DNA from 2 places in the Streptomyces sp. NPDC001135 genome. Region 1 is predicted to be linked to the other one. Evidence: riboswitches for the same ligand, from Rfam matches in the RefSeq annotation. Region 1 holds a riboswitch; the other holds the start of a gene.
What was found. A riboswitch is a leader RNA that binds a small molecule or an ion and turns the genes downstream of it on or off. The one in region 1 is predicted to bind glycine.
Positions count from the first base shown of each region.

Region 2: it holds a riboswitch for glycine, as region 1 does, so the genes downstream of both, gcvT (glycine cleavage system aminomethyltransferase GcvT) here and gcvP (aminomethyl-transferring glycine dehydrogenase) in region 1, are expected to answer to the same signal.

Region 1 covers NZ_JBSFKD010000033.1:8,750-13,155, reverse strand. The annotation lists gene gcvP (aminomethyl-transferring glycine dehydrogenase) at 1-2,009, opposite strand, end outside; glycine riboswitch at 2,184-2,278, opposite strand; gene ACWC94_RS32130 (PRC-barrel domain-containing protein) at 2,398-2,769, shown strand; gene ACWC94_RS32125 (DNA polymerase IV) at 2,691-4,202, opposite strand; gene ACWC94_RS32120 (MerR family transcriptional regulator) at 4,257-4,406, opposite strand, start outside.
Region 2 covers NZ_JBSFKD010000031.1:27,047-31,452, forward strand. The annotation lists gene gcvH (glycine cleavage system protein GcvH) at 1-355, opposite strand, end outside; gene gcvT (glycine cleavage system aminomethyltransferase GcvT) at 465-1,592, opposite strand; glycine riboswitch at 1,635-1,747, opposite strand; glycine riboswitch at 1,748-1,847, opposite strand; gene ACWC94_RS31105 (AAA family ATPase) at 2,011-2,655, shown strand; gene ACWC94_RS31110 (enhanced serine sensitivity protein SseB) at 2,764-3,555, shown strand; gene ACWC94_RS31115 (enhanced serine sensitivity protein SseB C-terminal domain-containing protein) at 3,743-4,406, shown strand, end outside.

The DNA of each region.
Region 1 (4,406 bases):
GCGCAGATGTCGGCGACGTGCTCCTCGAACACGCCGTGCGTGGACGGGTAGGTGATCATCAGCACCGCCAGCTCCTCGCGGTACTGCTCGATCTTGGCGCGGAGGTCCTCGACGTCGATCTCGCCGTCCTCGGCGGTCTTGACGACGACGACCTTCATGCCGGCCATCACGGCGCTGGCGGCGTTGGTGCCGTGCGCCGAGGACGGGATGAGGCAGACCGTGCGCTGCTCGTCGCCGTTGGCCCGGTGGTAGCCGCGTACGGCCAGCAGACCGGCCAGCTCGCCCTGGGAACCGGCGTTCGGCTGCAGCGAGACCTTGTCGTAGCCGGTGACCTCGGCGAGACGTTCCTCCAGCTCACGGATGAGGGTGAGGTAGCCCTCGGCCTGCTCGGCCGGCACGAAGGGGTGCAGCTGGCCGAACTCGGGCCAGGTGACCGGTTCCATCTCCGTGGTCGCGTTGAGCTTCATGGTGCAGGAGCCCAGCGGGATCATGCCGCGGTCGAGCGCGTAGTCGCGGTCGGCCAGCTTGCGCAGGTAGCGCAGCATCGCGGTCTCGGAGCGGTGCTGGTGGAAGACCGGGTGGGTCAGGTAGGCGTCGGTGCGCAGCAGCGCCTCGGGGAGGGTCTCCTCGGCGGTCGCGTCCAGGCCCTCGATGTCGCCCTCGACACCGAAGGCGGAGAACACGGCGGCCAGCTGGGCCCGCTTGGTCGTCTCGTCGCAGGCGAGGGAGACGTGGTCGGCGTCGACGAGCCGCAGGTTGACGCCGCCCGCCCGGGCGGCGGCGACGACCTCGGCGGCCTTGCCGGGCACGCGCGCGGTGAGGGTGTCGAAGAAGGCGCCGTGCACGATCTCGACACCGCCGGCCTTCAGGCCCGCGGCGAGGATCGTGGCGTACCGGTGCGTGCGCCGGGCGATGGTCTTCAGACCCTCCGGCCCGTGGTAGACGGCGTACATGCCGGCCATCACGGCGAGCAGCACCTGCGCGGTGCAGATGTTGCTGGTGGCCTTCTCCCGGCGGATGTGCTGCTCACGGGTCTGCAGCGCGAGCCGGTAGGCCTTGTTGCCGTCGGCGTCGACGGACACGCCCACGAGGCGGCCGGGCAGGCTGCGCGCGAACTTCTCGTGCACGGCCATGTAGCCCGCGTGCGGCCCGCCGAAGCCCATCGGCACACCGAAGCGCTGGGTCGTACCGACGGCAATGTCCGCGCCCAGCTCGCCCGGCGAGGTCAGCAGGGTCAGCGCGAGCAGGTCGGCGGCCACGGTGACCAGGGCGCCCAGCTCGTGCGCCTGGTCGATGACCGGCTTGATGTCCCGTACGGCACCGGAGGCGCCCGGGTACTGGATCAGCACGCCGTTGATCTCGCGCTCGGCGACCTCGGCGGGAATGCCCTCGCTGAGGTCGGCGACGACGACCTCCACACCGGTCGGCTCCGCGCGCGTCTCGATGACGGCGATGGTCTGCGGCAGCGCGTCCGCGTCGACCAGGAACAGGCCCTTCTTGTTCTTGCCCATGCGCCGCGACAGCGCCATCGCCTCGGCGGCGGCCGTGCCCTCGTCGAGCAGGGAGGCACCGGAGGTGGGCAGACCGGTGAGGTCGGCGACCACGGTCTGGAAGTTCAGCAGGGCCTCGAGCCGGCCCTGCGAGATCTCCGGCTGGTACGGGGTGTACGCGGTGTACCAGGCCGGGTTCTCCATGACGTTGCGCAGGATGACCGGCGGGGTGAAGGTGCCGTAGTAGCCCAGGCCGATCATGGAGTCGAGGACCTGGTTGCGGTCGGCGAGCGAGCGCAGCTCGGCGAGGACCTCGGCCTCCGTGCGGGCGCCGGGCAGGTCGAGGGCGTCGGCGTTCTTGATCACATCCGGGACCGCGGCGGCGGTCAGCTCGTCCAGCGAGCCGTAGCCGACGTGCGCGAGCATCTTGGCCCACGCCTCCTGGTCGGGCCCGATGTGGCGCTGCTCGAAGGGGATGCCCGCTTCGAGCTCCGAGAGCGGAATGCGGTGGGCGGTCATTGCGGAGGCCTCCTGGTCTGACGCGACCTTTGAGGGGCACCACGGCGCGGGTGCCCCGACGGCCTCCCCCTCTGTCATCTCAACCTGAGAGCTTCACCGGGTGCCCGAGAGCCCCGGCTTTCACCGTCGGTGAGAGCGGAAGCCGTCGACACCCGCTCTGCTTTCCAGAGTGACCTCGTCCGTGCGGTTCGTGAGCCTGAGAGATTCCGGGGAGGATTTGCTCCTTCGGCGCCTCCGAGGTGGTCGGAGGACTCTCCCGCACGGGGTCAGCAGCCGCTGTCAGCCTACCAGCGAGGTCAACGCCCGAGCCTTCGAGTGGCCGCCTCCCTGAATGTGCTCTTTTGTAGTGCTTACGGATGAGTTGCGACCAAGAGGAGGGAGAGGGACCGTGCAGACCGAGATCGATCCGCGCAACCTGATCGGCCGCAAGGCGTTCGACCGCAATGGGACCAAGATCGGCACCATCGACGAGGTCTACCTCGACGACGCGACCGGCGTGCCCGAGTGGGCGGCCATACGCACCGGCCTGTTCTCCCGTGACGCCTTCGTCCCCCTGGAGCCCAGCGAACTGATCGAAGGCTCCCTCCACGTCCCCTTCGACCGTGCCCTGATCAAGGACGCCCCCGACTTCGGCGTGGGCCGCCATCTCTCCCCCGAACAGGAACTCCAGCTCTACCACCACTACGGCCTGGACGTGGCACCGCCTCCGTCCGTCCCGGACCACGACTTCGGCAAGCTGGCGGGTTCGGAGGAGACCTGATCGTCCTCCGTGGCCCGGGGCTCCTCACTCCTCTCCGGGATGCGGGGCGGAGCCCCGTGTCGGCCAGTGCTCGACTGACCGGGACAGGCGGGTGGGCGGGCAACATCCGGAACCAAGGGCAACGGATCAGCGGACTCCAGCGCAGGATCCTCGACAAAGAACGTTCGCACCCTCCCCGGAGGGGACTGCGGCGTCTCGAACCGCACGGTCACCCGCCCCAGCCCACTCCCCTGCACCCATCCGGGCCCGTACTCGGCATGCCGCACGTCCTGCCCGGCGCGCCAGTGCCGTTCGACCGGCTGCGGCTGCTCCTCGACGGCCTCAGCCACGACCTCCTCCGGTGTCTCCGCCGCCCGCGAGGGCAACGCCTGCGCGAACAGGTCCTCCTGCGTGTAGTCGGCGAGCCCGGAAACACCCACGCCGAGCAGCCGTACCCCGCCCGTGGTGTCCACGGAGTCCAGCAACCGCGCGGCCGACTCCCGCACCACCGCGGGATCGTCCGTCGGCCCCCTGAGCGTCTCCGACCTGGTCAGTGTCGAGAAGTCGTACCGCCGCACCTTCAGCACGATGGTCCGCCCCGACAGGCCTGCCCCACGCAGCCGCCCCACACACCGGTCGGCGAGCCGCTGCACCTCGAGCCCGATCCGCAGCCGGTCGTGGATGTCCACGTCGTACGTGTCCTCGACCGACACCGACTTCGCCTCGCGCTCGGCCACCACGGGCCGCTCGTCATGGGCCAGAGCCATGGCGTACAGCGCCTGCCCGTGGGCCTTGCCGAGCAGCCGGACCAGCTCGTCCTCGCCCGCCTCCGCCAGTTCCTCGACCGTGGTGATCCCGGCTCTGCGCAGATGGTCGCCGGTGGCCGGCCCGACCCCGGGCAGGGTCCGCACCGGCATGGGCCCCAGCAGGGCCCGCTCGGACCCCGGCTCGATGAGCACCAGACCGTCCGGCTTGGCCTGCTCGGAGGCGATCTTGGCGAGCATCTTGGAGGCGGCGAGCCCGACCGATCCGGTGAGCCCGGTGACCGCCCGGATGTCCGCGCGGAGCCTGATCCCCGTCAGCCTCGCCGACTCCTCGTCCCAGGCCGTCCCCCCGGCCTCCAGGTCCACGAACGCCTCGTCGAGACTGAGCGGCTCCACCAGCGGTGACAGCTCCCGCAGCAGCGCCATCACCTGCTCGCTGACCGCCCGGTACAGGGTGAAGCGCGGCACCAGATAGGCGGCGTTGGGTGCCAGCCGGCGGGCCTGGGCCATGGGCATCGCCGAGTGGACCCCGAAGACCCGCGCCTCGTACGACGCGGTGGCCACCACCCCGCGTGGTCCGAGGCCGCCCACGACGACCGCCTTCCCGCGCAGGCTCGGTTTGGATGCCTGCTCGACCGAGGCGTAGAAGGCATCCATGTCGAGATGCAGGATCGTGGGCGCGTTTCTCACACCTCCGATGCTGCACCACGGCACTGACAATGCCCGGCCCCCAAGGGACCGGTGTCACACCGCCCGGTTGCGGCGCCGTGCCAGTTCGTCCGCGGGGTTGTGCCCGACGAGGGTCTCGCCCGTGTCGATGCGCTCGCCGTGCAGCTGGGAGAGCGCGCTTTCCACGTCGCGCCACACCACGCCGACGGCGATCCCGAAGATGCC
Region 2 (4,406 bases), on a different contig from region 1:
ACTCGTCGGCGGAGAGCAGGTCGGCCGGCTCCTCCGTGACGCGCACCTTGAACAGCCAGCCGCCCTCGAAGGGGGCCGAGTTCACCAGCGACGGGTCGTTGACGACGTCCTCGTTGATCTCGGTGATCTCACCGGTGACCGGCGAGTACAGGTCGGAGACCGACTTGGTCGACTCCAGCTCGCCGCAGGTCTCGCCCGCGGTCACCGTGGAGCCGACCTCGGGGAGCTGGGCGTAGACCACATCGCCGAGCGCGTTGGCCGCGAACTCGGTGATGCCGACCGTCGAGACGCCGTCCTCGGCGGCCGACAGCCACTCGTGCTCCTTGCTGTAGCGCAGCTGCTGGGGGTTGCTCATGGCCTGAATTCTCCTGTACGCGCGGGAGTGCTGATGAAGGGGGGACTAGTGAAACCGCTGGTGAGCAGCGGAAACGTGCGCGGGGTCACACGGTGACCGCGCCCAGTGTCTACTTCTGGCGCTTGTAGAACGGCAGCGCCACGACCTCGTACGGTTCGTGGCTGCCCCGGATGTCCACGCCGACGCCCGGGGTGCCCGGGGCCGCGTGTGCCGCGTCGACGTAGGCCATGGCGACCGGCTTGCCCAGGGTGGGGGAGGGGGCGCCGGAGGTGATCTCGCCGATCACCTGACCGTCCGCGACGACGGCGTACCCGGCGCGCGGCACGCGCCGGCCCTCGGCGATCAGCCCGACGAGGACCCGCGGCGGGTTCTCCTGGGCCCTGGCGGCGGCCTCGGCGAGCGCGGCGCGCCCCACGAAGTCGCCCTCCTTCTCGAACTTCACCACCCGGCCGAGCCCGGCGTCGAAGGGGGTGAGCGCGGTGGTCAGCTCGTGCCCGTACAGCGGCATGCCCGCCTCCAGGCGCAGCGTGTCCCGGCAGGACAGGCCGCAGGGGACCAGACCGACGCCCTCGCCGGCCTCGGTCAGCGCCTGCCACAGCTGCACGGCGTGCTCCGGCTTCACGAACAGCTCGAAGCCGTCCTCGCCGGTGTAGCCGGTGCGGGCGATCAGCGCCGGGACGCCGGCGACGGTGCCGGGCAGGCCGGCGTAGTACTTCAGGCCGTCGAGGTCGGCGTCGGTGAGGGACTTCAGGATGCCGGGGGACTCCGGGCCCTGGACGGCGATCAGCGCGTACGCGTCCCGGTCGTCACGGACCTCGGCGTCGAAGCCGGCGGCGCGCTCGGTCAGCGCGTCCAGCACCACCTGGGCGTTGGAGGCGTTGGCGACGACCATGTACGCGGTCTCGGCGAGCCGGTAGACGATCAGGTCGTCCAGGATGCCGCCGTCGGCCCGGCAGATCATGGTGTAGCGGGCGCGGCCGACGCCGACGGAGGCGATGTTGCCGACCAGGGCGTAGTTGAGGAGGGCGGCGGCCTCGGCGCCGGTGACGGTGATCTCGCCCATGTGGGAGAGGTCGAAGAGGCCCGCCTTCGTGCGTACGGCGATGTGCTCGTCGCGCTCGGAGCCGTAACGCAGGGGCATGTCCCAGCCGGCGAAGTCGGTCATGGTCGCGCCGAGCGAGCGATGCAGCGCGTCCAGCGCGGTATGACGCAGCTCAAGGGGTTCGGTACTGCTCATCGGACGGTCGTCTCCCAGGAAAGCAGGACGGGCGAGGAACGTTCCTCCCCATCTGTCATCGGAACCTGAGAGGTTCGCCAGGACCGCCACAGGGACGATCACGGCTTGCACCTTGGGTGGAGCCACTGTCGCAGCGGCCCGCTTTTCAGATGTGCCTCGCCCGCGCGGTAACGGGGCCTGAGAGATTCAAGGGAGGGACTTGCTCCTTCGGCGCCCCGGCGGCAGTGCTGCCAGGGACTCTCCCGCGCGGATTCAAGCGGCCGGTATGCAGTTGGCGGCCACATCATTGCACGGCGAGCCGGCTTTTGTAACCGACCTGTGGCAGGACACGGACCTCTCCACCACCGTCGTTCATTACCTTCTCTTTACGTGCAGCGGGAACGGACATTACCGGGCCGACAGGGGAGGAAGATCCACGGTGAACAGGACCGCGGTGTGTGCCACCGCCACCACCCGCACCACGGTGCCGAGGCAGCGTCCCGCCCCGGCCCCCGTCGTCCGTGACCTGCGCGACCGCGCCGGCCGCGGCCCGCACACGCTGTTCTTCGGCCCCGGGGACCTGGTGGTGGTCACCGGCCTGCCCGGCAGCGGCAAGTCCACCCTGATACGGCGCGCGGTCGCCGGCCGCCGCATCGACTCCCAGGACATGCGCGACCGCTTCGCTGCCCGACTGCCCCGCGCGCTCCCGTACACCCTCTACCGCCCGCTGGTCCGCCTCGCCCACTACGCCGGCCTGCGCCGCGCCCTGCGCACCGGGGAGGGCCTGGTCGTCCACGACTGCGGCACCCAGCCCTGGGTGCGCGCCTGGCTCGCCCGCGAGGCGCGCCGCCGCGGCGGCACCCTCCATCTGCTCCTGCTCGACGTCGCGCCCGGTACCGCCCGCGAGGGCCAGCGGTCCCGCGGCCGGGGCGTCTCCCGGTACGCCTTCCGCCGCCACCGCCGTACGACCGCCCGGCTGCTCGACGCGGTCGAGCGGGGCGAGCCGCCCGCGGGCTGCGGTTCCGCGGTGCTGCTGGACCGCGCGGCGGCGGACACCCTGCGGCGGATCGCGTTCACCGGATGACCTCGCATGCACCAAAGGAGGGGGACGACGTGCACAGGGTGAGGGACTGTCACCGCCACCCGCTAGCCTTCTTGGTCACAGCAGTGGTTTCCAGCAGGCGGTAGGCAGATGGACTTCCCGGCGGACATTCCCGCGGACTTCCCGGCACAGGCGCACCCCCAGCCGCACGGCGGCTGGCCCGGCAACGAGCTGGAGGAGGTGCTCTCGGCCTCCCTCGGCATACCCGCCGCGGCCGGCCGGATCATCGAGGTCCTGGGCCGCAGTCTCCTGTGGATCCCGCTGCCGGGCGGCGGCGGCCCCGACAGCGGCCCGCTGGACCTGCCCACGCTGGACATCGGCGGTCAGGTGTACGTCCCGGTGTTCAGCTCCGAGGAACAGCTGCGCCAGGCGGCGGGCTCCCACATGTCGTACACCATCGCCCCCGCCGTGGAGTTCGCCCGTGGTCTGCCCGCGCAGGTCGGCATCGCCGTGAACCCCGACGCCCTGGTCGGCATCCCGCTCCCGCCCGAGGCGGTGGCCGAGCTGTGCCGGACCGGCCGCACCCCGCTCGACGGCCCCGGCACCGGCGGCCGGGTCCGCCTCTTCGAACCCGACTGGCAGGACGACCCGGTCGACTTCCTCTCCACCGCGTCCGCCGAGTTCGCCGAGACCGGCGTGGTCCTCACCGCCCGCCGCTGCCTGGCCGCCATAGAGACGGACGACCCGGTGATGTTCGTCGGCGTCGAACTCTCCCAGTGGGAGGGCGACCTGCGCGCCCTCCCCCTGCAGGCCCTGGGCCGAGCCCTCGGCAAAGTCCCGGTCAAGTGGCCGGTCAACCTGGTCCTCCTGGACGTGACCGACGACCCGGTGGCCGGCTGGCTCAAGTCGAACGTCCGCCCCTTCTATCAGTACGGTCACTGATCAGCGGGCAGGGAGCAGCGGACCTCAGGGGCGCGGGGGACTGCGCGACAAGCCCCCCACGCACCCGCACCCGCGCACGTACCCAAGGCGGCACCCCCGTGGGCGCTTAAGCTGTCTCCACACGCGGGGCACAAAGAAGAGAAGGGCACGACAGGTGAGCGCGAGCCACAGCGGCAGCGTCGAGCACATGCTGCGCCAGGTCACGCCCGGACGCTACGACGCCTACGAGGCCCTGCTCCGTGCCCTCGCCACCCCCTCCTCCGGTCAGATCTGGATGCTCCTGTGGCACGGCCAGGCCGGCTCCCCGGACGCCCAGTACGGAAACATGGAGGTCGACGGCTTCCAGTACGCCCCCTGTGTCACCTCCGCCCAGGAGCTCTCGGTCAGCGGCTGGAACCGGTCGTACGAGGTCGTCGACGGACTCGACGTGGCCCGCACCCTCTATCCGGACCAGTACGGCCTCTGGCTCAACCCGCACGCCCCGGGCGGCGGGGTCGGCATCCCCTGGCTGGATCTGCGCCGCATCGCCACGGGCCTGGACCGCCAGCCCGCCGGACCTCTCGGGCTGACCGAACCCGGCATCGAGATCCCGCAGTTCTACGCCCTGCTCACGCAGAACGCCCACCGCACCCCGGCCCTGCGCTCCCTGCGCCGCGCCTGGGTGCAGCCGGCGCTCGGCGCGCCGTACCTCGCCATCGGCCTGGACGTGTACGACACCTCGCCGGCCGCGGTCGACTCGGTGCGCGCGATGATGCAGCAGTCCGTCGGGGCGGTCCCGGAGGGCCTGCCGGTGTCGACGGTCGCGATGACCGACGAGTACGACCCGGTCGTGATGTGGATGCGGGCCAACG